4 regions of the Shewanella sp. 125m-1 genome follow, and region 1 is predicted to be linked to each of the others. Evidence: predicted binding sites of a transcription regulator. Region 1 holds the regulator's gene; each other region holds the start of a gene.

Region 1 (8,327 bases):
AGCTGAGATTTATCGGTAGATAAACGCTCTCTTAAAGAACGTGCCTGCTCATTTGAGAGCAATTGCTCAATCAAATTTTGCTGGAAGCTAATGAGTGTCTGCAGCTCTTCTTGCCACAACTGTTTAGTGCTACTTAATTCGAGCAACTTATACAGGAAATTAGTACTTTTACCGGCAGCTGACACCACAACTAAATCGTCGCTGTGGCCATGCGTCAGCAAAATATGAGCAACGCGACGGTAACAGTCTGCATCCGCTAGACTTGAGCCACCAAATTTATGTAAGTGACAGCGTGCCATCGTATACCCCTTTAATTAACAAGCGGCTGCAGCATTAAGCGCAGCTTCAATATCGGCAACAAGATCGTCAGCATCTTCGATACCAACAGAAAGACGGATAAGCGTATCTTTTACGCCAGCTTCAGCGCGAGCCTCTGGCTCCATCGCCCTATGTGTCATGGTCGCAGGAACGGCCACTAAACTTTCAACGCCGCCAAGACTTTCTGCAACTGAAAAATAATTAAGATTTTTTAAGAACTCCACCAACTGGGGCTCCCCACCTTGGAGCTCAAAGCTCAACATGGCGCCAAAACCTTTTTGCTGCTTGGCCGCAATCTCATGCCCCGGGTGATCTTTAAGTCCTGGGTAATAAATTTTGGATACAGCTTTATGATTGACTAGGGTATCAAGAATTCGTTGCGCATTCGCCTGATGTTCGCGAATTCGTACTGCAAGTGTGCGAATTCCGCGCAAAGTGAGATAACTATCAAATGCTGAGCCCGTTAGCCCTAATGTATTTGACCACCAATGCAGCAACTCTCCGACTTCAGGATCTTTAGCCACAACAGCGCCGCCCACCACATCACTATGACCATTAATATATTTTGTCGTAGAATGGATCACGATATCGGCGCCAAGTAATAACGGCTGTTGCAAAATAGGTGACAGAAAAGTGTTATCGACGACGACTAACGCGCCGACTTCATGGCTAGCCGAACTGATAGCTTCAATATCGACCACGCGAAGTAAGGGGTTCGACGGTGTTTCTAACCATACCATCTTAGGTTTTTGCGCTATCGCCTGATTAAGTGCCTGTGAGTCAGTCTGATCCACTACTAGCAACTTAAACTGACCTTTCTTGGCAAGGTTAGTAAATAAACGGTAACTGCCGCCATAACAGTCATGTGGCACGACAAGTAAATCATCTGGCCCGAGTAGATTTGTCGCCAAGGTGATTGCCGCCATACCAGTGCAAGTCACCACTCCCGTCGCACCTTTTTCAAGTTCGGCAATCGCATCGCCAAGAATGGAGCGAGTTGGGTTACCCGAGCGGCTATAATCGAAGTCTCTTGGATTTTTATGACCATCAAAAGAGTAGTTAGTTGACAGGTATATTGGCGGTACAACAGCGCCATGTTGGCTATCGGACTCAATGCCTTGACGCACTGCCGCGGTGGCAAGTTTACGCTCGGTCATGTACTACTCCTTAGTTACTGATTTTCTTATTAGAGATGTCTGGACGTCTAAATGTACCTAAGCACATCCTCCTCGTCAACCACTTTAGACGTTTAGACGTCCATGCATATAGAAATCTATTTGCATTTATCATAAATAAGAGGCAATAATTTGACTGCACAATTTAAAGGGTTAAAATCTGCCCCGAATTTTGAAATTACAGGTGAGTCAATGACTGAGTGGAATGGCGATTATATCAGCCCATATGCTGAACACGGCAAAAAGAATGAACAAGTGAAAAAAATTACTGTGTCCATTCCTTTGAAAGTACTTAAAGTACTTACCGATGAACGCACACGCCGCCAGGTGAATAACTTGCGTCACGCCACAAACAGTGAACTGTTGTGCGAAGCATTCCTGCATGCATACACAGGCCAGCCACTGCCAAACGATGCCGATCTAACTAAAGATAAACCCGACAGCATGCCTGCTGAGGTTAAACGTCTAATGGATGAAATGGGCATTGAGTGGGAAGAACTTGAATAATCTTCATTGATTATCGACAAACATGATCTCCAGATAAGGACTGCTTAGCAGTCCTTATCTGCTTCTATACCACTATAAACGTGTAGCCGACTGATAGTTTGCCTGTAAATCGATTCACGCCATCGTCACTGATAGGCCAACCTATATTCGTTCCCATATAAGCCGTCTTGGCTGGATAAACAGATGATCGAACCCATTACATTACTACTTGCCTCACTGATTATCTTTTGTGGCGCACTAACCCAAAGTCTTATCGGCTTTGGCCTAGCCGTCGTTGCAAGCCCCTTGCTGTATATCGTCGATCCGAGCCTAGTACCTGCACCTGTTATCATGATGGGATTCTCTATTGCACTGCTGACCCTATTTAGAGAGCGAGGTCAGCTTGAGTTTAATGGCCTGCAATATGCACTCTTAGGTCGTATTCCTGGCGGCATACTCGGCGCGACGTTGATTTTAATTGCGCCGCAACCGATTTTAGGTCTGGCGATAGCCGCGATTGTGGCATTGGCGGTTGGTTTAAGCTTGATGAAATTTAGCATTCCAGTGAATCGATTTAGCTTATTTATCGCAGGCATTTTATCGGGTATTTTTGGCAATATTGCAGCAATTGGCGGTCCGCCACTGGCCATCTTGCTTTCAGGTAAAGATGCAGGCCAATTTCGCGCCGCTCTATCGGCCTTTTTTATCTTTAGCTCGATGATTGCTTTGATCATTTTGGCATTTGCAGGCTTGCTGACCTTGCATCACTTTTATATCTCTTTAATGCTATTACCCTCTGTGATTTTGGGATATATCGTGGCAGGGCGATTAGTAGGACGAGTCGACAAACAAAAAACCAGAGCGTTAACTCTGGCTTTATGTGGCGGCAGTGCGCTTATCCTAACCATTAAATCAACGATAGAGTTAATGGGTTAACGTTACTCGTTAGAAATGGTAGGAGGTTTGCAGCACGCCTCCTACCGCATTGTCATCACCAAACATACCGGTGAAGTCTAAGAAAAACGAATCACCGAAGGCAAAGCCTGAACCCAATGAATAGAGATTAGCTGTAGAGTCTTTCATATCATGGCGATAACCCACTCGTAGCGACATCCAATCAAAGGCTCTAACTTCCCCCCCTAAGCGCCAATATTGAGTACCATCGAGCTCTTTAAACTTCTTATTTTCAATCAGATCGATATCTGTGGTTACCGATAAAATACTCCAGTCATAAGCCACTCCAGCGGTTACTAAGGGCTCTACGCGGTAGGTAAACTTTTGCCCTTCAACTTCTATGGTATCCACATCCTGGCTAATCAAGTTTCTCCCCGACAGACCTAGCGTCAGCCCTTCAAATGGTTGCAAGGCGACACCGATATCGAGGTTAAAGTTAGTCTCATCATTACGGTACTTAACGTCGTCAAAATCACTGGCATCAAAGTTATTCGCATTGGCAATATAGTTATAGGTGTCGACGCGCTGAAACTTTGGCGATATACCCACTGCAATCGGCATATTGACGATAGAAAGTGGAAAACTCAATGCAATACCTAAATCTGATACTGCGCCGCCTACCACTTGCCCTTGAGAGTCTAAATCAGAAATTTGTGGTGGATTATTAGGATCTAAATTATTGAGGGTATTGATATCTGACTGCGCGATATTAGCAACGCCGACGGCGTTGACATAAGTCTTATAGAAGATTGCCATCGGCATTCTTTGATGTGGAATGGCCACACTGAAACCAAGCCCTGCACTCGCATAGGCTGAAGTGCCCTTTAACGACTCTAAATCAGCTACTAAATCATCACGAAATTGATTAATATCACCACTATTGCCCGTATCAATCGCATCAGCTAAGCCATCGTATGAGTCAATCAGCGAATCAAACTTATCTATCATGTCATCGCTATCAGCCATATCGATTCCAAGAACAGGCATCAGCAGTACTGCAGAATTGTCTTTATGCGCATTAATCGCGAGTAAGGCAGGATTAACAAAAGCCGCCCCCTCTTTATTTGAAGCTGCAACGCCCGCTCCCCCCATAGCATCGCTTCGAGCCTCATAATATTCTTGCCCTGCATGGGCTGAAAAGCAATGTAACAAGGCACAAGCTAGTGCTATTTTCTTTAGGTTCATCCATTCCACCTTTTAATGTCCTTAACGCTCTAAGCAGCAATACGACTCAAATCGAAAAAAGGTTATTTTTGTTCTTAAGATATTCTAAGACAAAACCGACTAAAATGGATGACAAATTTAACTTTAAATAAACATTTATATAGCAAAATGTTTGCCACCCCAATCATCAGTAACAAACCGATTAAAGGGGGATCAAAATTAATTCAATTCAATTTTTTGGCAACGCCACATATTCCATAAAGTGCTGTGTAGTGAAATCAATAAACTGCCTTAATCGAGCTGGTTGAAACTGATCTTTGTTATAAAGCAGATAAAGCGGTGTATCCGATATGGTCCAATCTTCAAATACATGCACTAATTCACCGCTATCTAACTCCGTGCTACAGTAAATTTCAGGTAATCTGACAATACCATTTCCTGCCAACGCACTACTTTTCATCACGCGGCCATTTTTACATAAGAAAGTGCCAGCAATCGTGACCTCTGCCTTTTGGTTTTTATCGCTACGAGAGTGATAATTCCAGTGGTATACCGACCCGGTAATACAGGCATGGCTCTTCAACTCTTTTGGATGTTGAGGACGACCGCGCTTAGCAATATAAGCCGGCGATGCCAGTGTACAATTGGCAATGTCCATCAACTTTCTCGCCACCAAGCCTGAGTCTTCAAGCTCTCCCATTCTGAAGACCAAATCAAACTCATCAAGCACTAAGTCTACTCGCTGGCTACTAAAATCAAGATGGATCTGAATGTTCGGATGTTGGCTCATAAAGTCGTTCACCAGTTGGTTGACGATCTCTTCACCGATATAACCACCAACGCAGTTAATATTGATTTTTCCCTGCAAGTTATGGGCGTTATCAACCGTCTTGGCGACGGCTTGCTCCATAACATCTAAGGCATGTTGGCAGCGCTCATAAAAAAAGCTGCCCTGCTCTGTTAATCGCTGCGCCCTTGTTGTGCGAGTAATTAGGGTCACTCCCAGGTAGCGTTCTAATTGCGTTAACTGCTTTGAAAGGTGAGAACGAGAGCAACCTAGCTTTTCAGCCGCAAGGGTAAAACTGCCTTTCTCTGCAATCACGGTAAAGGCGCGAACATCTGCTAAATTTAGGTCTTGATACATGAACGGCAATCCATTTTATCTCGGTATGTTGACGAGCATTAGGAGTCATATATAAACAATCATATTCTCTATAGATTATATATCAACAATATTGGTTTATATAAAATACTCATCAATCGAGATCCTACCCCCTTATTGAGGCTGATATGAAACAATTAATCGTTATTACAGGTGCATCTTCTGGTATTGGTGCGGCAATGGCTAGAGCCTTTAGTGCTAAGGGTCACCCGTTACTTTTACTGGCACGCCGCATTGAACCTATGCAAGCTCTGGTACTTGAAAATAGCTTATGCGTCAGTGTTGACGTAACTGATGCAGATGCAATGAAAAGCGCTATTGCTGCAGCCGAAGCCAAGTTTGGCCCTGTAGGTTGCTTAATCAATAACGCTGGAGTCATGCTACTGGGCGCAGCGGATGTTCAAGATCCTGCCGAATGGAGCCGTATGCTTAACATCAACGTGATGGGTGTACTCAATGGTATTCACGCGGTTCTTGCCGATATGAAAGCGCGCAAAACAGGCACCATCATCAACGTGAGCTCAATAGCAGGCCGCAAAACATTCCCCAACCATGCCGCATACTGCGCTACTAAGTTTGCGGTACATGCACTCACAGAAAATATCCGTGAAGAAGTCGCCTTAGATGATGTGCGTATGGTGACGATTGCGCCTGGGGCAGTTGAAACCGAATTATTAAGCCACACCACCAGCGAAGAGATCAAAGCGGGTTACAACGAGTGGAAAGAGTTCATGGGCGGAGTGATTGAGCCAACAGCGGTTGCTGATGCAGCCGTGTTCGCCTTCGAGCAACCACAAAATGTATGTGTGCGTGAAATCGTATTAGCACCTACGCGTCAACAGCCTTAATCTTCCCTCACACAAGTTAATGCCCTTCCAGTCTTTCTGCTAGGGCTTTTTATTAACAGCAAGTCAACCTAGTTATCACTTTAGGGATAGCTAAAACCCAAAAACGTGACACAGACCTCGCACCAAAAACACTCCGCAAAACAAAAACAGATAATCAAAATCACACTCAAAACCACAAAACCCCTTAAAAACAACAGCAAGCACGCATACACCAACCTCCATTAGATTTTATTCAATGATCTTTTTATCAATTAGATTTTTATCATGAACATGATCAAGCTCAATATTTAACCCAACAACACCTGCTAAATTTAGTAACAACACGGAAGCATTTTTAAAGCATTTGATTAACCACGCAAAGGACGGCATCAAACCTATAAAAAAGTAAGGAATTGATGATGAAAACAATCTCAAAAATCGGAATAGGCCTTGCCCTTGCGCTGTCTTTGGGGCTTCAAGCCCAGGCTGCAGACGGCGGTAACCCTAAAAAGGGTAAGCACCTTTATAAAAAAGAGTGTAAAGCCTGCCATAGCAAAGGTGATGTGTGGGGAGAGATCACTCCAATGACAAAAACCATGAGCCAGTGGGATCGCTTCTTTAAACGTATGAAGCACAAAGGTGATCAAGAAGCCTTTAATGCGCTATCTGAAAAGGACTTAAAAGATATTCAGCAGTTCCTTTATGACCATGCGGCTGACTCAGATCAACCGCAAACCTGTGGCTAAGACGCGGTAAGCCGACTTACCACCATTCTTAGATTCTCAGAGTAACCAACAGATAAATTAAAAATGGGGAAAGCCTCAGGGCCTCGTGCTGCCAAAAATCAGCCAAGTCCAGGTTGCCCCTCAACATCAATCGAGACAAGACAACAGCAAGATAAGTCAAACCTCGAAAGGAGAGATGTTATGCGTACCCTTATATCACTACTCGTTGCCAATGCTATTGCCTTATCTGGCAGTGTATATGCCAATGAAAACGACGCTCAAAAAATTTCAGATCTAAAGCAACAGCTAGAGGACATCACCAGCGAGATTGACGATCTCAATGATCGCGTCGATAACAATGAGCGCCACTCCGCCCTCGACAGAATTTTGATCACTGGCGACTTTCGTACCAAAGCTCACTCACTTCACTATCAAAACGTGACCTGGAACCCTGCAATAAAGGTCAATTTTAGTGACTTTGGTGCCAAAGCGATGTCCGGCGTATTTGGCATGCCAAATGATCCAAGCTCACCTTTAGGCAAGATGATGGCAGCAGATCCGAATTTAGCGGCGGCATTCCAAAGTGGTCAGCTTCAGGGGATCATGCCTTATGTTTTAGCTCAAAAAACCACTCAAGATATCGATAACGATATTTTTTACACCACAAGGTTACGCCTCAATTTAAAAGCCAAAGTCTGGGACAACGTCAGTTTTGCGGGCCGGCTCTCTATGTATAAAAACTGGGGCGACTCTACCGGAGTGCAAGTATTCGATTCTTGGCGCTCATTTACCATGGATGGCACCAGCAGCGGTAACACCAGTGGCGACTGGCTAAGAGTCGAGCGCGCTTATTTCGACTGGAAGAACATCAACGGTTCACCATTCTATCTCTCCATTGGACGTCGGCCTTCAACCTATGGCCCCCCAACCCAATATCGTGAAAATGAGCAACGAGGCGGAACGCCATCAGGTCACTTAGTCAACTTTAACTTCGATGGTGCCACATTAGGATACAAGCTCGGAGAATTGACCGGAGTCGATGGCCAAGTTGTGCGTATCTGTTATGGCCAAGGCTTTGAATCCCAGTGGGGTAATGGCGAAATGTTTGGCGATATCGTCACCAAAGATACTCACTTAGGTGGCTTTAATATTGATGCGATAAATGATGGCAAAAACTTTCTTCAATTCACCCTCTTTGGCGCCAAAGATGTCAATGATGGCTTTAAAGGCACCATAGCCTTCCCGACTCAGCTAGCGGGTATTTTTGCGCCAACTATGTATCAAGATATGCAGAAGTTCAGCAACTTTAACTTTGAAACTCGAGTACAGCCCAGCGGTGTTATTGGCGATATGTTCTTAGGTGGGATCGGCTTTGCACGTGAAGAAGATAATGACGTGAAATGGTTTATCTCTGGTGGTTGGACACGCGCTGATGGTAACGGCAACGCAGGCATGTTCGGTGGCATGTTAAGTGATGCCGCTTTTGAAGCTCAGCTTAACGCCGATGGCACTGAGA
Region 2 (8,327 bases), on a different contig from region 1:
TCCGGAGACCGGCCAGCAAAGTGATTTCGATGATTTCGGCGGGCAGATCTCGAAATGCGGCAATTAAACGAACCAATAAACGAGTGATTTTTTTCATTTATGGGTCGTGTCACCGTGACGTATTTGCCCCGTTTTCCTTTAGGAGTAAAAAGGTAAATGGGAACACAACCATCAAAAATCGCACTACTAGTCAGTAGTCTTGTTAGCTTATCAGCCTTTTCAGTTTCGGCCGAAGAAGTCGCATCTCACTTAGCAAATGTTGATGAAACGATTACCGTAACCGGTTCTCGTTTTGATAGAAGCGCCGATCAGCAGCTAACCGTCATTAATACCATTGAACGTGAAGAGATAGCGCGTCTTAATCCAAAGTCTGTGGCTGACGTATTAGAAACACTTCCGGGTGTTAGTGTATCGCGCAATGGCGGTGCGGGTCAGGCAACATCTGTCAGTATTCGCGGCAGTAACTCCAACCATGTATTAGTCCTAATCGATGGCGTTAAAGTCGGCTCTGCCACATTAGGTACAGTTAGCTTTAACAGTTTATCACCTGAAAATATTGAGCGAATCGAAGTCCTAAAAGGACCTCGAGCGTCTGTGTGGGGCAGTGATGCTATTGGCGGCGTCATTCAGATTTTTACTCGCCAACTCAAGGGCGGTGAATGGTTTGCGGGTGCTGAATATGGCAGCAATGAATATATTCGCGGCTCATTTGGCGCAGGTATGACCCATGGCGATGGTAGTACAACACTGAGCGTTAACCATGAGCAATCAGAAGGTTATGATGTATATAACGGCGCAGAGGTTGAAAATGATGATGATGGTTATAAGCGCAACGCGCTTTCAGTAAACGGCTCTCAGCAAATTAATCAAAACTGGCAAGCACTTTGGACCGGACAATACGATAAAGGTAACACTCAGTACGACGATATCTATGCCTCAGGTTCGGCAGATGAGTCAGACTATGAGAATTACTTTTGGGATCTTGCTACGCAATACAGTAATGACCGATTTACCAGCAAATTAGCCTTAAGCCAGTCTCGCGATTCAAACGAGAACTTTCGTGGTAACGATATCAGTGTGCCAATATCTGAGTTTGAAACCAAACGCGATCAGGTCAATTGGAGTAACCAATACCTAGCGGCAAGCGACTTGACCCTGACGGGCGGTGTCGATTGGTCAAATGAGTCTGTTAAGGGCGATTATGCCCAAGATGAGCGAGATATCTTAGGTGTCTACGCCTTAGTGCAAAAGCAGTGGAGCAATATACTGGCTGAAGTTGCGGTGCGTTATGATGATGTGGAAAATATCGACAGCGAAGTTTCATATAACGCTAGTCTCGCATATCAGTTTAATGCTCAATGGAGTTTGGCCGCGACAACGGGTACGGCCTTTAAAGTGCCAACCTTTAACGACCTGTACTGGCCAGGTTCTGGTAACGCAGAGTTGCTCTCAGAAACCGCTGAGAGTTACGATCTAACGCTGCATTTTAATGCTAAAGATGTGCGTGCTTATATCAGTGTATTTAAAAATACTATCGATAATCTGATTGCTTGGGCCCCTACGGGTGAGAAAGACGATTATGGTTGGGATATCTGGAAGCCTGCGAATATCAATGAAGCTGAGATCAGCGGTATCGAACTGTCTGCTAATTTCCAGTTATTGAGCCTTGAGCACCAACTGGGTTATACCTATCTGGATGCTGAGAATAAACAAACAGGTGAGCAGCTTGTTGGCCGTAGCGAGAATGAGTTTAACTATATGCTGAGCTATAGCTGGCAACGTTTTGATCTCTTGGCTAACTACCATTATCAAGGTAAGCGTTATGCTGGTTATGATGCGTTTTTGGATGCCTATCATAAAGTTGATTTAAGTGTGGGTTATCAGCTCGATGATGCTTGGAGCTTACGTTTAAAAGCGAACAACATCTTTGACGCAGAGATTATCTCCGCTCAAAACTACTTTAGCCCTGGTAGAGAGCTATTTTTGAGTGTTAGCTATCAAGCATTCTAGTTTTTTGTGACATATTTAAAATGATATGCGTACTTAAGTCAGACCTTGTGTCTGGCTTTTTTTATGTTATTTTTTGGCTACAGCCTCAAGTTAAAAGTTATTGATGAAACCATTATTTAAGCGTCGCCCTATTGTCCTATTGCTCGTTAGTTGCGCACTGCTGTTATTGCAAGCTTGCTCTGGGGCGAGTATTCCGCCCTTATCAGATAATGCACGGATATTAGCTTTTGGCGATAGCCTTACCTATGGCGTTGGCGCGTCGAAGGGCCAAGACTACCCTAGCCAGCTTGCTTCTCTTAGTGGTTTTGAGGTGATTAATGCGGGCGTATCGGGCGAGACAACAACGGGTGGTGCAGCACGTTTAGCTTCGTTATTAGATAAGCATTCACCAGAGCTATTAATCTTGTTAGAGGGCGGTAATGACTTCTTAAGAAACCATGCTATCACGACGACTAAATCTAATTTGGCCGCCATGATAGAGATGGCCCAGTCGAAACAGATCCCAGTTTTACTGGTTGCGGTGCCACAAAAGAGCCTATTTTTATCGGCGTCACCGATTTATGAGGAGCTTGCAGAGCAATATGAGTTGGTTTTAGTCGACGATGCGTTAAGTCGCTTATTGAAAAGTCCGAGTAAAAAATCGGATGCGATACATTTAAATGACGCAGGCTATTTTGACCTTGCCAAAGCGATTTATCAGGCTATATAACAAAGGCTTACATTAATATATTGGCGTAGCCAAAATCCCTCCGGTTTTAATACTATTCCTGGCTCTTGCTACTGATGGCAGGTTTTATCAGCTACTTATTTAGTGGAGGTGAATAAAATTGTTGAAACTTGTTAAGGTTGTCGCTTATATGGCTTGACCTTTGACGTCATTGTGTGGGTTAATTTGCCACGGAATTGAGTGCACATCATGATTAAAAATAATAAGGTTTAATGTTTCGCATGACAGATCTTGAGCAGCAAGTATTTACTCAAGTACGCGCAATTATCAGCAACGAAGAGCAGGTAATTGGTCGTAGAGGGATCCTTATCCCATTGAAAAAGGCCATTATTGCAGACGGTGATATCCGTAATGTTATCGATATCGTGTCATCCGATCCGGCCGTATCTGCCCATCTGCTTTGGCGCAGCAACAGTGCAGATCACGCCACACCGCAATCGAGTAAGAATCGCTCATTAAAAGATGCTTTAGTACGTTTAGGTCAGGTTAATATTTATCGTTATGCGTTTACTTTCTATCTGAAAGAGCGTTTAGACGAATTGAATGAGCCTTACAAAAAGCTGGTTCATGGTTATTGGGCGCTTACCGAAGCGATTGCAGCGGACGCCGTTGATCAACTGCATCAGCTAGAAAGTTTGCAAATTAGCCCTGATGAAGTGCAAACCCTGGCACTATTTAGCGTATTTGGTGACATTATTGCACTAACGGCATTTGCTTACTTAAACTCAGAACTTGAACAGGATTACCCACTGAGCCTGCTTAAGTCTGTGATTGAAGATAAACAAGAAACCTTAACGCTTGAAGCTTTTGAGTCATTAGGGCTAGATGATGATTTACGTGATGAGTTCTTAATCGCGCATAACTTACGTCAAACCCATAACGCTAACTCTCCAGGTTTGGTCTTGAGACGGGTATTAGCGAGAAGAAATTTGCTACTTAAAGCGCTATAAAAAGAAAGCCTGCAATATGCAGGCTTTTTTGTATGCTACAGAGCGTAGTGCTCACTATAGTACGGATTGATCAGTTCAATCTCTGCTTCGCTAACCCTTCTTTTGAGACGAGCTCTAACCAATGTTGGGCTAAGCGTGCATTGGCACCGTTACGACGGTATGCGCCAAACAGCGGGCGTTTAAGGCCATCTGGCCCCAACTTAACGCTGGTAAGGCTAAGTCCATGAGCTTCGTTAATCGACCAACTAGGCAGCGCCGCAATACCATCTTTACAGGCAATACGCTGCAGTAACATCATGGTTAAATCACACTTTACCTGTGGCCCAGGCTTTATGCCTGCAGGCTCTAAGAAGTGGCGATAAATATCTAAGCGCTCAAGTGAAACTGGGTAGCTTAAAATCGCCAAGTTTTCTAACTGTTTCGGTGTAACATACTCTTGCTGCGCCAGCGGATGGTCGCTGGCAACCACTAATCTAACTTCAAAATCAAACAAGTGCTGATAAGCAATCGACTGAGCAGGTACTGGATCCGATGTCAGCACGACATCTAGCTCACCTAACTCAAGCGCGTTTAATGAGTCGAATAAGTGGCGACTAGAGAGGTCGAGATCCGCCTGTGGGTATTGTTTTCTAAATTGCTCCATTACCGGCATTAACCAACGGAAGCAGCTGTGGCACTCAATACCTACGCCTAAATGATTATCCCCTTCAGCTAAGCCTTTCTTTAAATCAAATTCGGTTTCGATCACTTTCGGCAGAATATCTTCAGCAAGGTTGAGCAATCGCGCACCCTCTTGTGTGAAAGAGAGGGGCTTACTCTTACGCACAAAAATAGCTGAGTTAATGCGAGTCTCTAATTCCTTGATCTGATGAGACAGTGCCGACTGGGTGACGAAGCGTTTTTTTGCAGCCCCAGCGAGGCTGCCGCTTTCCTTTAGGGCAACTAACGTACGTAAATGTCTAAGCTCTATCATTTTATCCTCACATGAAATTCGCTCATGTTGCGCTTGAATTCGTTTCGATTGCGAATACTAAGGCTAACACAATAAACTTCTAGACGTCCAGACGCCCATTGTTCTGTTTAGTTATATGAAATTCAGAGGGGCGTTAACTCTGAATTTTGCTCATCTTAACATCAAAAGGTATACAATATGCAATTAAATAGTTTGGGATTTCCACGAATTGGTCGTTTACGAGAGCTAAAATTTGCTTTAGAGAAGTATTGGCGTGGTGAAATTAAGCAGTCGCAGTTAGTTGAAATTGCAAAAGAACTACGCCAAACACATTGGCGCTGGCAGGCTGATGCCGGGGTGAGATTGTTGCCTGTTGGCGATTTTGCTTTCTATGATCAGGTATTAACCTTAAGTGCCACTTTGGATGTGATCCCAGAGCGTCATCAAAGTGATACCCCCACCGATATTGATACCTTATTCCGTATCGGACGAGGCCGAGCGCCAACGGGGAAAGACGCTGCCGCTGCTGAAATGACCAAGTTTTTTAACAGTAATTATCACTATATCGTACCGGAGCTAACGGTCGATCAAAGCTTTGATATTGGTTATGAGCAATTGTTTGATGAAGTGAGTGAAGCTCAGGCTTTAGGCTATCAGGTCAAGCCTGTGATCTTGGGGCCAGTGTCATTTCTATACCTGTCTAAAACTGTTGGTTCATCGTTCGATAAGCTGAGTTTATTACCGCAACTTCTGCAAGCGTACCATAAAATATTGGCCCGCTTTGCTAGTCAGGGTGTCGAATGGGTTCAGCTTGATGAACCTGTTTTAGCCCTAGAGCTAGACAGTGATTGGCAAGCCGCGATTAGCCAAGCCTATCGTGATTTTGAGCGTTGTAACCTAAACATCTTGCTCGCCAGTTACTACGGCAGTATTGAGCACCACCATCAGCTTGTCGCATCGCTTAACGTGGCAGGGTTACACTTAGACTTGGTTACAGCGCCAGAGCAGCTCAGCGCTTTTTCCATCAGCCTAAGGCAAGATCAAATACTGTCAGCAGGGGTGATTAACGGCCGCAATGTGTGGGCGGCAGAGCTCGATACACTCGCAGAGGGATTATCGAGTGTAGCGCGGGATCTTAAGCAGCGTTTATGGCTGTCGCCTTCGTGCTCTTTGCTACATAGTCCGGTCGATTTAGAGGTAGAAACTCAGCTTAAGCCTGAACTTAAGCTGCAACTCTCTTTTGCCAAGCAGAAGCTGGCTGAATTGGGTCAATTGAAGACGTTACTCACAGATCCAAACTCTGTCGAGGCCAAAGCCATAGTGCTTGAGTGCCAACAACGACGTAGCGCACGGGCAAAGGCGGCCAATCAAGAGGTGATAGCCAGAGTCGATGCTCTCACTGAGCAAGACTACCTGCGTGATGATGAATTTTCACTCAGGCAAGCTGCGCAAAGACAAAAATACCGCTTACCATTATTGCCAACGACCACCATAGGGAGTTTTCCTCAAACGCCTGCAATTCGTGGCCTGCGTAGCCGCTGGCGTAAAGGTGAAATAAGCCTTGAGCAATATAATGATCAGTTACGCCAAGTGACCAGAGACACTATTGAGCGGCAGTTAAAGCTAGGTATCGACGTATTAGTGCATGGTGAAGCAGAGCGAAACGATATGGTGGAATACTTTGGCGAACAGCTCGATGGTGTCGGCTTTACCCAGTTTGGTTGGGTACAAAGCTATGGCTCACGCTGTGTTAAACCACCACTTATTTATGGCGATGTATCACGCCCAAATGCGATGACGGTAGAGTGGGCTACATATGCTCAGAGCCTCACAGAAAAGCCGGTCAAAGGCATGCTGACAGGGCCGGTAACCATACTGCATTGGTCTTTTGCGCGCGAAGATATCAGTCGCGAGCAGATAGCGACTCAAATCGGCCTCGCCATTCGTGATGAGGTGGTTGAGCTACAAAATGCCGGTATTGGCATTATTCAAATCGACGAGCCAGCATTTCGAGAAGGCTTGCCGCTTATAAAGAGTGAATGGCAGCATTACCTTAACTGGGCGGTCAATGCCTTTAAGCTGAGTGCGGCAGGTGTTAGCAACGAAACGCAAATTCATACCCATATGTGCTATAGCGAATTTAATGAAACCATCGCAGCAATCGCGGCGATGGATGCCGATGTGATCACCATTGAGACATCGCGTTCAAGAATGGAGCTACTCAATGCATTTGAGGACTTTAACTACCCAAATGAAATTGGTCCGGGTGTTTACGATATTCACTCACCCAATACACCAAGGGTTGATGAAATTGTCAGTTTGATGGAAAAAGCGGCGAGTAAAGTTGCGGTAGAACAACTGTGGATTAACCCTGATTGCGGCTTAAAGACACGCACTTGGGATGAAGTGGAGCCCGCGTTGGTTAACCTTGTTGAGGCGACTAAGATATTGCGGCGCAAATTAGGCTAGCGCTGCTCGCCTGCTGAGTTAACTTAAGCAAACGAGCTAAAGCATTACCTGTTTTATGGTGCTTTAGCTCGTCATTAGTTCATCTTTAGCTCGTCATTAGCTGATAGTTTGTTGGGGGGCAGTATTCGTTTTCCTAGTCAGCCTAGTGTGTTTATCAATTCTGTTTTTTCGAGTGCTTGCCTAGTCTGTTTGCCCGTTATCCTTGGCGATTAAAGGGGCGAGTGCTGCTAGAGTGAGTGCTGTTATGAACTATTTGTTTACTTATCCGGTCTTATAGAGTCATATTCATTTTACTGCCGCAATATGATGCCGGTAATGCTGAGCGCTATGGCCGAAAAGAAAGCGACCGAAAAGAAAGCGACCGAAAAGAAAACGACTGAAAAGAAAATGACAGAAAAACAATCGCCAGAAAAAAAGCCGACATTGAAGCACCGTATTGGTGGTTGGATTAAGCAGTTATTGATTTTGCTTATCATGCTGAGCGCCGTAGCTTGGGTCATGGATAAGTGGCGTAGTAGAAACTTAGAGGTCAATGATTTTCCGGTGATTAGTGGTGTTGCTATCACAGGTGAGAAGATTAACGTATCGACGCTTAGTACCGATGGGCCCGTTTTGGTGTATTTTTGGGGTACATGGTGTCCTATTTGCCGTTCGGTAAGCCCATCTGTTGAGGCTATTTCGGCTTATTTTCCAGTGGTGAGCGTGGCCATTGCATCGGGCACTAATAGTGAGATAAATGATTATATGCAGGACCATGATTATCACTTTCCTGTGATTAATGATGCTGATAATCGCAGTGCCAAAGATTGGTCGGTGCATGTTACACCGACTCTGATTATCATCAATGAAGGCAAAGTGGTGTCTTATACCACCGGCTTTACTAGCCTTCCTGGGATCGGATGGCGTATGTTTCTGGCATCATACTGATTGAAATAAACTGTGCATGCTGTCTTTTGAGGGAAAATTGCTCTCATATTTACCGCGAGTGTTGGGGGGGAATTCTTTGTCCTGACTATCACAGAGGTTGTTCTATACTGACTAAAGTTATTTCCTTCTCATCGCTGGAGTCATTATGAGCCATACCTACAAAATTATTGAATTGACCGGGTCGTCACCTATTAGTTCTGATGAGGCCATCAAGAATGCGATTGCCGCGGCAAATGAATCATTGAAGCATTTGAGATGGTTTCAGGTGGTTGAAACTCGTGGCCACCTTGAA
Region 3 (8,327 bases), on a different contig from region 1:
GGGCTTTAATCCCGCTAACGCATGCTTAAGCGCCGATTTAGCCTGAATGATGGCATCTCCTGACATCGAACCTGATGTATCGATAACCAAGATCAGTTCACGTGAAATCGACGATGACTCAGTTACGCTACCTTGAGGTGGCATTAACATCACCAAAGCATATTTTTCTAACGCCTTTTTTGAGTCAGTTCGTTGGTTGTGACTATGCTGCTCTAGCTCTAACTGTGGCAGTGGCTGTAGTTGTGACTGTGACTGAGGTTGATACTTTGGCTTACTTCTAGAGACTCCCTGATTAAACTGACTATCGCCTTGCACAACTTGTGAGGCTAACGCAGCGTGGGTTTTACCTTGTTGAGAAAAAACTACCGCGGTAGGCTCACGGCCTTGTACGGGCTGCCATGTCAGCACAAAATCACGATTAGCAACTGCATTGTTATCTAAGCTCACTTGCGCTGCAGCATCTTCGACCATATCGACATTAATAGAATGGTAGGGGCTGTCGATGTTTTCTATTGCCATTGCGGCGTCAAACTTTACAGTTATCGAAACTAAGTTTTGAGTGATGGTTTGTTCCGTGTTTGTTTGCTCTCGGCCCGCTTGTTCTTTAGCATTAGTCCACTTGAATGCAGCGACTTGTTGATGTAACTCATCACGTTGCTTGTCGCTATGCCCACTTTGTTTCGGCGTATATCTTGGCGCTATCGCCATCGGAAAACGTAGACTAAACAAACCATCTTTATAGTCTAAGGTTTCTTGATAAGTGAGCTCCACAATCAACACTTCATTTGGCGCTAAATTTGCCACCTGAGCACTAAAGATATTGGCACGTTTTTGCTCAAGTAAACTGGTTTTTTTACCTTCAGCCTTTGCTTGTTCATAAATGGCTTTAGCCTTAGCTTTAGGCTGGATCTGTCCTTCTATCTCCCTATCGCCAATATGTAGCTTAAGCTGGTCAACCGCCGCTTCATTAGGTAAAGGAAATAGATACTGACCATTAACCCACTCTGTCGACGTGTTTTTAAATTCATGGCGTACAGAAACTCGGTTCACCCAGCCTGATATATGCATACTGATGTCGGTTTTCATTGGTAGCGCAATCGCGACCTGCCCTTGTGCGCTTTCAAATATCAAACTACCTTGCGTAATGCTATCTAAAGAAACTGGTTCCGTTGACGCTAATGCCATCGCACTTTGCGGCACGAATACACTAAGTAATAATAACCCCTGCAATAATACCCCTTGCAGTAATCGAGCTTGCAGCGATCCTATCGATGCCCCAATTGCGACTCTCTTTGCCATAAGCGCCTCAAAAATAGAGCCTCCTTGGCGATGACTCTGCTTAGCGATAGGCTCTAAAACATTCGCAAATCCACGCTTTAATATATACGCAGTCATCTGTTACTCCTTTTGACTGTTTACCCCAAAGATGCGATGAGGCAGACTCTGTGGCACCGAAAACCTGTCTAAAACATTCAACTAAACAGGTCACTTTCGGTTAAATTGGCAGTTAAATTTACGGTTACATGACTGGGGGTTAATTAGCCGCTAAAGCGCTGTCTTGATTTTGCAACTTCAATGTCACGCGACGGTCAAAAAAGTCATTCTCAAAGCTTTGCTCTGCCATCAAAGGAGAAGAGTCACCATAGGCTTGGTTATGCAAACGCGCCTCGGTAACGCCTTGCTCTATAAGATAGCTTTTGACTTCTGCTACACGTTGTTCTGACAAGGCTTGGTTATAATCACCATCACCACGGCGGTCAGCGTACCCCGTCAAGTCCAATGTCAATTCAGGTGAGAGTGACATCGCAAAAGCAATATCATTTAGCTGATTTTGAAAGTGAGGCTCAATCGTTGATGAACCCGTTTTAAACTGTACATTCAGTCCCAGTGCCAATTCAGTTAACTTCTGCTCTTGCGCCATTTTTAAACTGGTAAGCTGTTGCTGCGCTTGCTCATACTGATCTGAAAGTTCAACCAATGATTGGTTTTGCTGGTTTAGTACAATAAGCTCCAGCTCTTTTTCATCAAGCATGGCTTGCTGTGTTTGCAACGCATCATCATCGCCCACTGATTTACCCACCAAGGTGCCAGTAAAGGCGCCGATAATGGCTCCGACGGGCCCACCCACCACAGCCCCAAGCACAATGCCTGAAGTTAACCCGATGAGTTCTTCGTTATTGCTACGCTGAGTGTCTACAACCTGCTGTGCTGATGCTTGAGTTGAAAATACTAACGCGCTAATGACGAGTGTTGAGATAAGTTGTTTTTTCATATTATTCCCCTTGGGATAGTAATTTTTAAACTAAATTCAAATTAGCTAATAAAGCTTGCCGTTTTAAAGTTGTTAACTGCGCTTTATTCGATAGGGCTATTAAACCCTACCTAAATGGCTTTTAAGGGGAGTAAAAGTGGCGTTTTGAGGTTCAATTGTGGCAACAAAATGGCAATCACGGTTCACGTCTTCAAACAGAGATATTTTCCTGTATAGTCACAATCAATTAGACAGTTAAGGCCCTCATTAAGACGTTATGAAACGAATTGCCATAGTAGAAGATGAAGCTGCAATTAGAGAAAACTACAAAGAGGTTTTGCAGCAACAAGGTTATTGTGTACAAGCTTATGCCAACCGCCCACAAGCTATGTTGGCATTTAACACGCGCCTACCCGATCTTGCCATTATCGATATTGGCCTTGAAAATGAAATCGATGGCGGTTTTACTCTATGCCAATCATTAAGAGCCATGTCGAGTACCTTGCCGATTATTTTCTTGACCGCACGTGACAGTGATTTCGATACCGTATGCGGTCTGCGACTGGGGGCCGACGATTATTTAAGTAAAGATGTCAGTTTCCCACATCTAATAGCCAGATTAGCTGCGCTGTTTAGACGCTCAGATCTAAAAAATGCGAGTAACGATGAAAGTCATATCGTTGAACATGGTTTGCTGACAATCGATGTGAATCGCATGCAGGTATTTTGGAACTCAATACAGATTGAGCTTACCGTAACCGAATTTTGGATGGTGCATGCGCTCGCAAAGCGCCCAGGACATGTACGCCAGCGCCAAGAGTTGATGCAAGAGGCCAAAATATTCGTCGATGATTCGACGATTACTTCCCATGTAAAACGGATTAGAAAGAAGTTTATTGCCCAGGACCCTAACTTTGATTGTATCGATACCGTGTATGGCATGGGTTATCGCTGGGATTCCCACAATTAACCTTGAGCATTAGCATTGAGCATCGAAACTTGATGCTAAGCGAACCCTCGCTTGTGGAATGTCGTCCGCTGATAAATTAGTTCATCAATCGAGTCATTTTTGGTCATGGTCAAGTAGTTTTAGGTCATTGCCTGATCATTTAGGTCATAGTCAGGTCATTGTTGATGGCCATCATTTAGGTAGTTGTTACGCCATGTTTAATTTGCCAATAGGGCTGCGAAGTAAAGTCGCAGTATTGTCTTTATTCTTACTCTGCCTGCCGTGGCTAGGTTATCAGTACGTGTGGGAGATGGAGAAATATCTGCGTCACGGCCAAGAAAAAACCTTAGAAGGCACTACTCAGGCACTGGCAACCGCACTGCACGAAAGACCTAAGCTATTTGATAGCCAAGCGAGCTTTTTAACACAGGTTGAAAAAGGGCGCGATCTATACGCTTATCCACTTTCAGGGCCTATTCAACTAGACGGTAAATTGTCAGATTGGAGTAGCTACCGCCATCGTGCACTTAATTACGCGGCTGATTATCAGGTTTATAAACGTGACGAAGGCCAGCCGTTAAACCTCAGCTTTACCCATATGGTGGGTAAATATGCCGGCTACCTGTACGCCTTTTTCGAAGTTCGCGATCCACACGTGATCTACCGTGGAAAAAATAGCCTTAGCATAGACAATAACGATCATATCGCCATCGCCACACTCGCACCGGATGGCAAATTTCGACGCTATATTGTCGCCACCACACAAGATGGTTGGATAAGTGCCTTCGAACTGCCAGAAAATCCCAACCTGTCTACCCCTGTAACGCCTGAAGTTAAAATTCAAGGAAAGTGGACCAAGAGTAAGCAAGGTTACAATGTCGAGCTTAGGATCCCGCTTAATATGGTTGGCAGTAAACTGGGCTTTGCTGTTTATGACGTAAACGATAAAAAAAGCCGCGTATTAGATGCCATAGTTGGCACCTCTGCAATTGATGATGTAAGCAAGTTGGGGACCGTACTTGTCCCCTCACCTGAAATCGAAAGTATTATTAAAGGCATGAGCCATAATAGTTCGCGGATCTGGGTGGTCGACAAACACGGCCGCGTATTAGCAAAATCGGGCGATATTCGTTCAGATAACAGCGTCTGGTCACGGACTAATATCGATAACGATGACAACTCCGGCTGGACGCAGTTTAAACATAAATACTTGCACCCGCTTTACTACAAAATTTTAACCACGCCAGCCAAAGACTTTATTGATTCACTGCAAGACTCAACAGTGTTGCAAGGCAGTCATATCTCTAAAGCCTTAAGCGGCGAGCAAGGTTCCACCTGGCGCTTAACTCCCGACAGCAAAGCGGTTGTGCTCGCTGCTGCTAGTCCTATTTGGATTGATGATAAAGTCATGGGGGTAGTGATTGCCGAAGAAACCACTCATGGTATTCGAACCCTGCGCAACAAAGCCTTAGAGAAGCTGTTTAATGTGATTTTAACCATCATGAGTATGGGCACCTTAGCGCTATTTTTCTTTGCTTCAAACATCTCAAGCCGTATTCGAAAACTGCGCGATGAAGCTGAGCAAGCGATCGACAGCCAAGGGCGAATAAAAAATGAGATTCAGGGTTCTAAAGTTCGCGACGAGATCGGCGATCTATCACGAAGTTTTGCCAGTATCGTTAGCCGATTGAGCCAATACACTCATTATTTAGAGAATATGTCTTCGCGTTTATCTCACGAACTGCGCACCCCTGTCGCCGTGGTGCGCTCGTCGCTTGAGCATCTTGGTTTACAACAGCTTAGCCCTGATAGCCGCAAATATGTTGACCGGGCACAAGAAGGCGTTAACCGTCTCAATATGATCTTAAACAACATGAGCGAAGCCACTCGTTTAGAAGAGAGCTTATCTCATGCCGAAACGACTATTTTTCCGCTCGAAAAAGTCATCAATGGCTGTATGCAAGGCTATCAAATGACCTATCCCCAACAAGCATTTGAGCTCAATATTACCCAGGACAGTATTGCGATGTTAGGAGTGCCGGAGTATATCGCTCAGCTGATGGATAAACTTATCGCTAACGCCTTAGAGTTTAGTCATCCTGATAGCCCAATTAATGTTGCGCTGACACTCAAGCATAAATATGCCGAGCTGAGCGTCAGTAACCAAGGCCCCGCACTACCGGATAATATGGCCGAGCAGATTTTTGAGTCTATGGTGTCTGTGAGAGCACAAAAAGCGCAAGATAAGCCGCATCTAGGTTTAGGCCTTTATATTGCGAGACTTATTTGCCAATTCCATGACGGTAAAATTAACGCCAGTAATACCCAAGATAAGGCCGGGAATATCAGCGGCGTTAAGATCACGATTAAGCTACCAATAAGCAAAGAAAGTCTTTAAAGCAGTTGTAACTATCCCAGTTATGACGACAGAGAAAATAGTGACTGAAAGTTTATACTGAAAGTTTATACTGAAAATAATGACACTTTATTTTAGCCGTTTAGATGTTAAGATGGCTAAAATGATATCGATATTTAAACTGATGGAATTCGCCCGATGAAAAAAGAAACGCAGATAATCAGTCTAGGCCGAGATAAAAAATGGACCCAAGGGGTGATAAACCCGCCTGTTTACCGCGCATCGACTATGGTGTTCGATACTATGGAAGATATGCGTTTTGCTGCAAAAAATAAGGCTAATGGCGCAATGTTCTATGGCCGTCGTGGTGGCCCTACTCACTTTGCGTTTCAAGCGGCGATTGCAGAACTTGAAGGCGGAGTGGGCACAGCACTATATCCATCAGGAAGCGCCGCCATCAGCAATAGCCTGCTGTCATTTTTAAAAGCGGGCGATCACCTGCTTATGGTCGATAGCGCCTATGAGCCCACTCGTGATCTATGTAATAAGCTGCTTGCCGGTTACGGCATCGAAACCACTTATTACGACCCTATGATTGGTGATGGCATAGAAGCCTTAATACAGCCTAATACTAAGGTGCTGTTCTTAGAATCTCCCGGTTCAATCACCATGGAAATACAAGATGTCCCCACTCTGAGCCGTATCGCCCACCAGCACGATATCGTGGTGATGCTCGATAATACCTGGGCATCACCAATAAACTCGCGACCATTTGAGATGGGGGTCGATATTTCGATTCAAGCGGCGACAAAGTATATCGTCGGCCATTCTGATGTGATGATGGGTACTGCTACCGCGAACGACAAACACTGGGAACAGCTACGAGAAAATAGTTACCTTCTGGGCCAATGTACCTCACCAGATGACGTATACCTTGCTAGCCGAGGCCTAAGAACCTTAGGTATTCGCTTAGCCCAGCATGAACAAAATGCATTAAAAGTGGCTAACTGGCTTGCAACCCGCCCAGAAGTGGATCACCTGCGTCACCCCGCTTTTGAGTCATGTCCGGGCCATGAGTTTTTTAAACGCGACTTTAGCGCCTCAAACGGACTGTTTTCGTTTGTATTAAAACAAGGTGATGTTAGGTCTGTTACCGCATTTGTTGAAAATATGCAGCACTTTAAAATGGGCTTTTCTTGGGGCGGTTTTGAAAGCTTAATTTTAGGCGTATTTGGCATCGATAAACTGCGCACTGCAACAAAGTGGGATAGCAGTAAACCACTCATTAGATTGCATATCGGCTTAGAGAACGTCGATGATCTCATTGCCGATCTTGAGGCCGCGCTTGAACGCTATAATCGAGTATTAAACACCTAAGCGAACTCTATTTAGCTTTTAGCAAAATAAGCCGGCCATGTTGTCGGCTTGTTTGCATTTGTCACAGAAAAAGATTCTTTGTTTTAGCTATTAGGTTAAATGCTTTATTATTAACAGCGTAAATGACCAAACCTAGAGAATCTTTTTAATGCAGCGCGCCACCGCCTTAAAAGGCTTTACCCTCATCGAACTTGTTATCGTGATTATTGTGCTTGGCATATTAGCAGTTATCGCTGCGGCTAAATATGTAGACTTTAAGCGTGATGCTGAAATAGCTCGGGTCAAGGCCGTTGCCGCTGCATTGCAGCAATCAGTTACCTTCTCCCACACTAAATGGCAGCTTATCGCAGGAGTTGGTGCGTTGAACGATCTACCTGACTTTGCCGGAGGGGAGCTTGATATGAACAGCTTTGGTTATCCCCTTGGTATTGGTAAAGGTAACCCGATGGGACAACCAAAAAATATCGGCCAAGGTGAGCAAGGCTGTGTTGATTTATGGAATATCCTACAACAAGATCCAGCCAGTGTTTCGTTATCTAGCATAGACAATAGCAGTGACTTTCAAGCCTATCGTCATCAAGCAGCTAGCAATCCCGATGGTCAAACACAGTGCACTTATGTACTGCGCACCCTTGGCGATACCAAGAGCCGCCAACAAGCCGATATAAAAATCCTCTATGACTCAGTCGCTGGTAGTGTTATTGCGCTTATTAACGATTAAGCCCAGCTTTACAAGCTAGCAGCCAATTTATTGCTTCGCTCAAAGCATAAAGGCGGATATGATCCGCCTTTATAGTGCTTATATGATGCACTTAGATTGTGTACTTAAATTGTGTAGATGGATTGTGTGCTTGTACTGTTTTCGTGTGCTAAGGCTGATTGACTTAACTCACTTATCAAGCACTCTTATCTAGCCCATTTCGCCTCATTGTTCAATAGTGAGTAGTGAAGAGCAAAACTGAGCCGCAAGCAGATCAGTTGTTAATCACTGCTCCACCAGGGACCCACGCTTGTGTGCCATAAAGTGGCACGGTTGAGAGCGCATGCTTGTGGCTACCATTGGTCTCTTTGGTTGAGTAAGACAAATACAGTAATGTTTGGTTCTTTGCATCATAAATACGGCGTACTTTTAGCGATTTAAATAAGATGCTTAATGATTCTTTAAACACCACTTCACCGTTTTTACTCTTATCGATACTGGCAATTTCAGCAGCGGTGATCGGCCCTGTTTGACGACAAGAAATACTCATATCCGATGGGTCCGCCAGGCTTAAATCGGCCTCAATACGGCTAACATGACACGTCACACCAGGGATTTTAGGGTCGTGCCTAGCATCAATAATCACATCTTTGGTGGTAAATAAACCTAAACTCACCTTACCCACATCATCGCC
Region 4 (8,327 bases), on a different contig from region 1:
TGAGTTTATGTGCATGGAAAACGCACATTTTGATCATTGTTGATAGAGAGTGTCAGCTTCTTGTTCACACTCTATAAAGCGGGGCAACGGCTTCCTCTGTTTACGCTCTTTTTATAAATAGTTTCCAATCCATTTCGATAATCGCCATAGATAACAGCTGTTTTTTATGGCGATTGGAGTTTGCTCAACGGAATGGTTATTCGGCATAGAAGAGTCGCCAACTTTCTTTTGTACAGTTTCAGACATTGTAGCGGCTAACATGCTGAGTCTCAGTTATGTTTGAACAAGAGTGACACCTGAGGTAGAAAAAGGTATTTTTACGCCCCTGTACGCGGTTTAGTATCAATGCTGGCATCATAGAGTGGCTAGTCTAAGATCATAGAAGCAGCGCTGGTTTATCTTTAAATTTTTTCGAAGCTTATATGCTTCGGCTGGAAAACAACATATGAGTAGTACATCGACACATAAACCTCGGCCTATGGTTGACCTGTTAGTGAGTATCGTCATCCCCGCTTTTATTCTAATGAAGCTAAGTGGTGATGATCAGCTCGGGGCGAGTGGTGGATTAATGTTGGCGTTAAGCTTTCCGCTAGGGTGGGGCATATTTGAGCTAATAAAGTATAAAAAGTTTAATTTTATCGCCTTGCTTGGCTTAGCCAATGTGATGTTAACCGGCGGCATTGGTTTACTGGAGCTTGACCTTAAATGGTTGGCAATTAAAGAAGCCGCGATTCCAGCCGCTATCGGCATTGCAGTGCTTATTTCGACCTTTACTTCTAAGCCACTAATTAAAGTCTTGGTCTTTAATCCAGCGGTGATGGACGTAGATAAGATCATGAAGCGCTTACAACAGAACAATTGTATGGCGGCGTTTGAAAAGCGACTCATGACAGCCACCTATTTTGTTGCCGGCTCGTTCGCGTTCTCGGCCACCATGAATTACATACTGGCCAAATGGATAGTCACCAGCCCAGCCGGGACCCCTGAGTTCAATGAACAGCTGGGGCAATTGAGCTTATACAGTTACCCAATGATCGCCGTGCCATCGATGTTGATGATGATGGGGACCTTTTATTATTTATGGCGTACTATTCGAGATCTGACCGGGCTTAAATTGGAAGAGGTTTTGGCAAACCAGTAATGGTGATGTGGGAATGTTTCCCACCCCCTAGTTCCAATCAAGCTGCGCTTGATAAACGTGATTCAGTTAGACTTCGTCTAACAACTAAAGTCGTGAGCTTCCAGCTCACACTCGGGCAAAAGGGGGACAACAGCTTCCCCCTCTTGCATCACCCGAGCCGCCCCGACGAAGTTGTTGATCCTCAGTTATTTTCGACAATCGCTATCGCCTCATATTCGCCATCCATGGCTCACCTAAGGCTATCTCGGCATCCATGCCTCACTCACGCGATTGTCTTCAATAACTTCGGCAACTCCGATGGGGAATAGGTGTTTTCTGTGAGTTTCACTATTCGTTTGATATCTATGGGGAATAGTTATTCTGCTTAGAAACTCTAGAAACTCTAGAAACTCTAGAAACTCTAGAAACTCTAGAAAGTTTACTCTGACACCCACTTTTTATTGATCCAAGAGTTCTAATATTTCAGATGCAAAGTTATTATCACGATCATAGTTTACAATTAGCTTTTCAGATGCTCTTGTCATACCAACATAAATTAATGTTCTATTGTTTCTTTGTACTTCAAATTTATCAACTTTATATAAAATACAGTATTTTGCCTCTAAACCTTTTGATGAATGATAAGTGGTGATCAATCCTTTGCATTTTTGGGGCTCCTTACCACTATCAAATTTACTTGCGATATTGTTTGGTAAAGTTCTTAGCATTTCTCGGCATTCATAATTTGTATGGCATAAAATTAGTATATCTTGAGGCAAGATATCTAGTTTGTTAACCAACTGCTCTACATAACTAGAAATTGAAGTTGCATTCCCCTCTACCAAGTCAATCGAATTACCATTATTTGCAAAGCCATTTAATTTATCCATCTCGTAGAAATTACCAATATCCTTTGCTAGTACGTCATCATTTGATAGAAACTTCAATGCAAAATCTAGGTGATTCTGGTTTGTTCGATAAGGTATTTTTAGTAATTTACTTCGACCTTGGATATTAATGCCAATTTCTTTATAACTACTCCAAGTAATATCATAGATTCGTTGTAAACGATCTCCAGCAAAGAACAAGTTTTCTTGTCCATCTTCACTTTTTTTACAAATAGTTTTACATAATTCAAACCAATCCACATGAAAGTCTTGGTACTCATCAACTAATACAGCATCATAAGTTCCGTTTTTACCTTTTAAGCCATTGATTGCTTCTTGAGGCCAAAGCTCACTGTAGTATTTTTCACCGCTTTGATCTGCGACTCTTTTGTTAAATCCTATAATGTCATAGCAAAGCTTATGGAAGTGCTTGATCTGAATTCTGCTTTTAACACTTTCAGGAATATTCATATCCTTAGCTTTCACTGTAAGCTGGTGTTTTAGCTTATTAGCTAAAGCTTTTGTATATGTAAGTATTAATATCGAGTAGCTTTCATAACGTTGAGCCAAGTGCAACGCTCGCGATAACAAGATCACTGTTTTTCCGCTACCGGGAATACCAGACACCATATAGTGTCCATTAGGAACTTTTTTGGCAAATTCCTCTTGCTCGTAATCTAGTGCTTTTACATCTTTAACTTCAACAAAGTCATCTGACTGCCTTGTTTCTGTTGGGATAACTATTTCTGGGAAAAGAACACTTCGAATAGCAAGTATCTCGGCATTACTAAGATTGTTTTGACGTTCGATTACTAGCTCATCTAATGTTAATGTTCTTAGCTTTCTTCGATCATATATTATTGATGAGCTCCCCATAAGCTCAGGCTTCGACTCTAAGTAATCGGAGTTTAAGTTAGTATAAAAAACTAATTTTCTAACACTAACTTTGAGCTCTCCAGCCTCATCTATAAAATCAAACACTCCATTAAGCTTGCTTAAAATAATACTTTCATATGTTTCAATTTGATCAATAGGGTTTTTAAAACGCCCATTTTTACAAGACACTAATTTAGAATTAGAGGAAAGAATAAATTCTTCACTCCAGTCCTTCACTTCAATAATCAGTACACCGAAGCTTTTGCCAATAACAACAAAATCTGGTCGTAAGCTGTTTATATTAGGTTGAACGTAGACAAAGCAATCTTCGTTGCTTAGTAATTTCTTCAATTTTTGGTCTAAAGCATAACGTTCACCTGATGTAAGAAGATCGGCGTCCGTAGGGTTAATTATTTTCATAGTGCCACAGTGAGTAATACTGAACTTACCTAGTATTATACCTTTATAGTGGTATAAGTATTTGATTTAAGTCAAATTTAGCCGGTATCAGTATATGGTGTCGCAGCTCAATAATATGTCGATTTGCTGGAGCCATATCAAACTTGAAAACTTGATCATCTTGAAGTCGAGGTCTCTTCAATCTTTCGCTAAATATTTTAATTTCGGTGGCTTACGGAGTAGTGCGGGGAGGGAGCATTCTATGCTCATTTTCCGCTCTTTTTTCTCAAGGGGTATATCTGTTGTGGGAATGTAACTGCGAATTTATCTAGGACTTGTAAGTCAGAGCTGCTGCGCACAATAAATTAGAGAATATAAGGCTCTATTAGCTGTTCTTCGGTATATCTATTTCTCTTGCGAATGCGTAATGGGGCAAAAGTGAGTGACAAAACTTACAGAAAACACCTAATCCCATCGGAGTTGCCGAAATACGTAGATGAAAATGCGGTGGAGCCATCATGGATGATGGCTCAGGCTCAGCGGGACATGGATGTCCCATCTGAGCCGTTAGGCGATTTTTATTGGAGTATGAGGATCAACAACTTCGTCGGGGCGGCAGGGGAGATCCAAGAGGGGGTAGCTGTAGACCCCTTCTTGGCCGTGTGCGAGCTGGAAGCTCACGACTTTGGTCAGGCGCAGCCTGATGCCTTAAAAATCTGGTGTGGGCGAAGCGCCACGACCTTTCTCAAGCGGAGCTTGAGTTAGTTGTTAGACGCAGTCTAACTATAAGGTCAAACGAAGTTTGATTGCTTCAAAGGCCGTAAGGCCTCAAATAAAACGAAAGCTATCGTTCAATAGCACCAGTTAATCCCATTAACACCAACCTTTCACCATCCCCCTGATACTTCAGAAACAACTGCTCAATATCATTCGGCGCTGATGCCACAGCGCAAAAACCATGTTGCGAATAAAACCCTTCTAAATTCGCTAAGGCAAAAATATACGTCTTGCCGTCACTAATCACGGGTGAAAGTTCTCGCATCAACTGATGCCCAACACCTTGGCCACGAAAATCTGGGTGCACTAACATGCCAGTTAAAATAGCTAACTGACCAATAGGCCGAATACGCGCACTAGCGATTATGTTGGAAGAAGTGATTTCGTCAAAGCTATCAAGGTTAGGGTCAGCTTGCGTTAACACGCAGACAGACTCCTTCTGCAACAGGCGTGCATAAGGCATGTGCTGGCGATAAAACTTCTTCACCTCGATACGCTCATCAGCCGCTAACCAAGTTAATTGCACTTTGTAACTACCTCATTCTTAGTCTGTAGAGAGCTGCGCTGGGAATATTATGTTGTACATTGATAGTAATCAGAGTGATACAAATGAAGCAAGTATCCGCAGCAGGGATGCTGTGGTTAAGCCCTCAGGGATGAGTTTATGGCGTCTTGCGTAATTGTGTGCTCTGATGCAAAACCACAACTTAATATTGCTAATTGCAGACACAACGACGATTTACTATTTTGAAAAAGTCATCCATGGTAAATCGTCATAAATGTTCCAGACATAAAAAAACCGCCAAATGGCGGTTTTTATCGGCGTTGAACCAGCAACGCCGAACTAATCGGTAACGATTATAGACCTGCGTCAGCGCGTAGAGCGTCAACTTTGTCTGTAGCTTCCCATGGGAACTCGTTACGACCAAAGTGACCGTATGCTGCAGTCGCTTGGTAGATTGGACGAGCTAGGTTCAACATTTCTGTTAGACCGTATGGACGTAGGTCGAAGTGACGACGTACTAGGTCAATCAATAGCTCTTCGCCAACTTTAGCAGTGCCAAATGTTTCGATGCTGATTGAAGTTGGCTCTGCAACACCAATAGCGTAAGACACTTGAAGCTCACAACGGTCTGCAAGACCTGCTGCAACGATGTTCTTAGCAACGTAACGTGCTGCGTATGCTGCACTACGGTCAACTTTTGATGGGTCTTTACCAGAGAAAGCACCACCACCGTGACGAGCCATACCACCGTATGTGTCAACGATGATCTTACGACCCGTTAGACCACAATCACCTACTGGACCACCGATAACGAAACGGCCAGTTGGGTTGATGAAGTATTTAGTGTCTTTAGATAACCACTTAGCCGGTAATACTGGCTTGATGATGGTTTCCATTACACCTTCAATGAGGTCTGCTTGAGTCACATCTTCGCTGTGCTGCGTAGATAGAACAACTGCATCGATACCAGCAATGCTGCCATCTGAGTTATAAGCAAAAGTAACCTGACTTTTCGCATCAGGACGTAACCATGGAAGTGTCTTGTCTTTACGTACTTCAGACTGACGCTTAACTAGCTTGTGCGAATAAGTAATAGGCGCAGGCATGAGTACGTCGGTTTCGTTGTTGGCATAGCCAAACATTAAACCTTGGTCACCAGCACCTTGCTCTTTAGGGTCAGCACGGTCAACACCTTGGTTGATGTCTGGAGACTGCTTACCAATTACGTTTAGGATAGCGCAAGAGTCGGCATCAAAACCCATATCTGAGTGAGTGTAGCCAATGTCACGTACAGTCTTACGGGTGATCTCTTCGATATCAACCCAAGCTGAAGTGGTAACTTCGCCGCCAACCATAACCATGCCAGTTTTGACATAAGTTTCGCATGCTACACGAGCTTTTGGATCTTGCGCCAAAATTGCGTCTAGTACCGCATCAGAAATCTGATCGGCGATTTTATCTGGATGACCTTCTGAGACCGACTCAGAGGTAAACAAGTGCTTTGCCATGATGGAAAATCTCGTCTTTAAACAATTTGAATGTGTAGAAGTATCTACATCTAGACGGCTATTCTAGTGTAAAACAGAGTTGATGACACCCCTTTCACTAAATTTTGTGCAGTCACGCGCGCATTTTATTTGCTAGATGGATATTTAATAGGGTTTTTGATTTACATTAGATCTATGTAAGTAAAGGTGATTTTTACTGTTTTATGCGCAGCGTTCTGATTTAGGAATGATCAATAATTTGCCCATTTTTGCCAAAAACTCACCGCTGAAATAGAAAAAAGCTATTATTTGATGGCATTAATTTGCTCAAGCTTCATTCATCTCACTTAAAAGTGCCAATATTTTTCATTCTGGGTGAATTAAATTTGCGTCCTACTGGCGAGTAGGCGAAAATATGGCTCCAAAATTTGCTGTAGGGAAGGGAAAAGCAAATACAAATTTGTGGCCCTTTTCTCAATCTAAGCCTCAATACCTCAAAACGAAGCAGGAGAGAGCATGTCATCTCGTAAAGAACTCGCAAACGCAATCCGCGCATTGACCATGGATGCTGTTCAAAAAGCCAATTCTGGTCACCCAGGTGCACCAATGGGGATGGCTGATATTGCTGAAGTGCTATGGAACGATTTCCTAAAGCACAACCCAAACAACCCAGACTGGGTTGATCGTGACCGCTTTATCCTTTCTAACGGCCACGGCTCTATGCTTATTTACTCTTTGCTGCACCTTACAGGTTACGCATTACCTATCGAAGAGTTGAAAAACTTCCGTCAGCTTCACTCTAAAACACCGGGACACCCAGAATACGGTTACACCCCCGGTGTTGAAACGACAACTGGCCCACTAGGCGCTGGTATCAGCAACGCTGTAGGTATGGCGATTGCTGAAAAGACACTGGCTGCACAGTTCAACCAGCCTGGTCACGACATCGTTGATCACTTCACATACTGCTTCCTAGGTGATGGCTGTTTGATGGAAGGTATCTCTCATGAAGCATGTTCACTAGCCGGCACCCTAGGTCTTGGCAAGCTAGTCGCGTTCTGGGATGACAACGGTATCTCTATCGATGGTCACGTAGAAGGCTGGTTCACTGACGATACGCCTAAGCGTTTTGAGTCTTACGGCTGGCATGTTATTGCAAACGTAGATGGCCACGACAGCGACGCTATTCGTGCGGCTATCGAAGAAGCTAAGTCTGTTACAGACAAGCCAACCATGATCTGCTGTAAAACGACTATCGGTTTTGGTTCACCAAACAAGTCTGGCAGCCACGACTGTCACGGCGCACCACTAGGTGATGCTGAAATCGCAGCGGCTCGTGAATTCCTTGGCTGGAACCACGGTGCATTTGAAATCCCAGAAAACGTTTACGCGGGTTGGGATGCTAAAGAAGCGGGTCAAGCTAACGAAGCTAACTGGAACGATAAGTTCGCAGCATATGAAGCAGCATTCCCAGAATTGGCGGCTGAATACAAGCGTCGTGTTATTTCTGGCGACCTACCTGCTGACTTTGAAGAGAAAGCACAAGCTTTCGTTCAAGAGTGTCAAGATAAAGCAGAAGGCATTGCTAGCCGTAAAGCATCACAAAATGCTATTGGTGCATTTGGCGCTATCCTACCTGAAATGCTAGGTGGCTCTGCAGATCTAGCCGGTTCTAACCTAACGCTTTGGTCAGGCTCTAAAGGTATTCAAGACGATCCAGCCGGTAACTACATCTATTACGGTGTACGTGAATTCGGCATGAGCGGTATCATGAACGGTGCTTCTCTACACGGTGGTTTCATCAACTACGGCGCAACGTTCATGATGTTTATGGAATACGCACGTAATGCTGTACGTATGTCTGCATTGATGGGCATTCAGAACATCTTCGTTTATACCCATGACTCTATCGGTCAAGGTGAAGATGGTCCAACTCACCAGCCAGTTGAACAGCTTGCAAACCTACGTATGACACCAAACATGACGGTATGGCGTCCATGTGATGCGGCTGAAACTGCGGTTTCTTGGAAGAATGCAATCGAGCGCCGTAACGCGCCAACATCGCTAATCTTCAGTCGTCAAAACCTTGCTGCGCAAACACGTACTGCAGAGCAGTTAGCGAACGTTGTTAAAGGTGGTTATGTACTAAGTGATTGCGCTGGCACACCAGACCTAATCCTGATTGCTACAGGCTCTGAAGTTCAGCTAGCACTAGATTCTGCAAAAGTACTGACTGAGCAAGGACAAAAGGTTCGCGTTGTGTCTATGCCGTCAAC

What was found. Region 1 encodes MetJ, which represses methionine synthesis genes. Its sites were predicted from a motif close to TAGACGTCTAGACGTCTA; they were not measured.
Region 2: a site for MetJ is predicted at 4,733-4,750, ahead of metE (5-methyltetrahydropteroyltriglutamate--homocysteine S-methyltransferase). Genes of this name have one in related genera too.
Region 3: a site for MetJ is predicted at 5,692-5,709, ahead of ACVBIK_RS09395 (cystathionine beta-lyase). Genes of this name have one in related genera too.
Region 4: a site for MetJ is predicted at 6,116-6,133, ahead of metK (methionine adenosyltransferase). Genes of this name have one in related genera too.

The regions. Positions count from the first base shown of each region.
Region 1 is NZ_JBRILT010000048.1:7,970-16,296, reverse strand. It holds gene ACVBIK_RS17280 (bifunctional aspartate kinase/homoserine dehydrogenase II) at 1-299, opposite strand, end outside; gene metB (cystathionine gamma-synthase) at 315-1,475, opposite strand; gene metJ (met regulon transcriptional regulator MetJ) at 1,686-2,000, shown strand; gene ACVBIK_RS17265 (sulfite exporter TauE/SafE family protein) at 2,184-2,915, shown strand; gene ACVBIK_RS17260 (conjugal transfer protein TraF) at 2,925-4,118, opposite strand; gene ACVBIK_RS17255 (LysR family transcriptional regulator) at 4,327-5,241, opposite strand; gene ACVBIK_RS17250 (SDR family oxidoreductase) at 5,388-6,107, shown strand; gene ACVBIK_RS17245 (c-type cytochrome) at 6,503-6,832, shown strand; gene ACVBIK_RS17240 (DUF3373 domain-containing protein) at 7,013-8,327, shown strand, end outside.
Region 2 is NZ_JBRILT010000011.1:49,833-58,159, reverse strand. It holds cobalamin riboswitch at 1-31, shown strand, start outside; gene ACVBIK_RS07435 (TonB-dependent receptor domain-containing protein) at 157-2,010, shown strand; gene ACVBIK_RS07430 (arylesterase) at 2,114-2,719, shown strand; gene ACVBIK_RS07425 (HDOD domain-containing protein) at 2,959-3,687, shown strand; gene ACVBIK_RS07420 (LysR family transcriptional regulator) at 3,758-4,660, opposite strand; gene metE (5-methyltetrahydropteroyltriglutamate--homocysteine S-methyltransferase) at 4,838-7,108, shown strand; gene ACVBIK_RS07410 (redoxin domain-containing protein) at 7,424-8,035, shown strand; gene ACVBIK_RS07405 (dodecin) at 8,181-8,327, shown strand, end outside.
Region 3 is NZ_JBRILT010000016.1:35,396-43,722, forward strand. It holds gene ACVBIK_RS09375 (marine proteobacterial sortase target protein) at 1-1,395, opposite strand, end outside; gene pdsO (sortase-associated OmpA-like protein PdsO) at 1,535-2,272, opposite strand; gene pdsR (proteobacterial dedicated sortase system response regulator) at 2,529-3,221, shown strand; gene pdsS (proteobacterial dedicated sortase system histidine kinase) at 3,415-5,598, shown strand; gene ACVBIK_RS09395 (cystathionine beta-lyase) at 5,755-6,933, shown strand; gene ACVBIK_RS09400 (type IV pilin protein) at 7,082-7,654, shown strand; gene ACVBIK_RS09405 (CreA family protein) at 7,908-8,327, opposite strand, start outside.
Region 4 is NZ_JBRILT010000037.1:38,777-47,103, forward strand. It holds gene ACVBIK_RS15225 (hypothetical protein) at 1-43, shown strand, start outside; gene ACVBIK_RS15230 (VC0807 family protein) at 446-1,141, shown strand; gene ACVBIK_RS15235 (UvrD-helicase domain-containing protein) at 1,579-3,303, opposite strand; gene ACVBIK_RS15240 (hypothetical protein) at 3,721-4,047, shown strand; gene ACVBIK_RS15245 (GNAT family N-acetyltransferase) at 4,127-4,585, opposite strand; gene metK (methionine adenosyltransferase) at 4,918-6,072, opposite strand; gene tkt (transketolase) at 6,568-8,327, shown strand, end outside.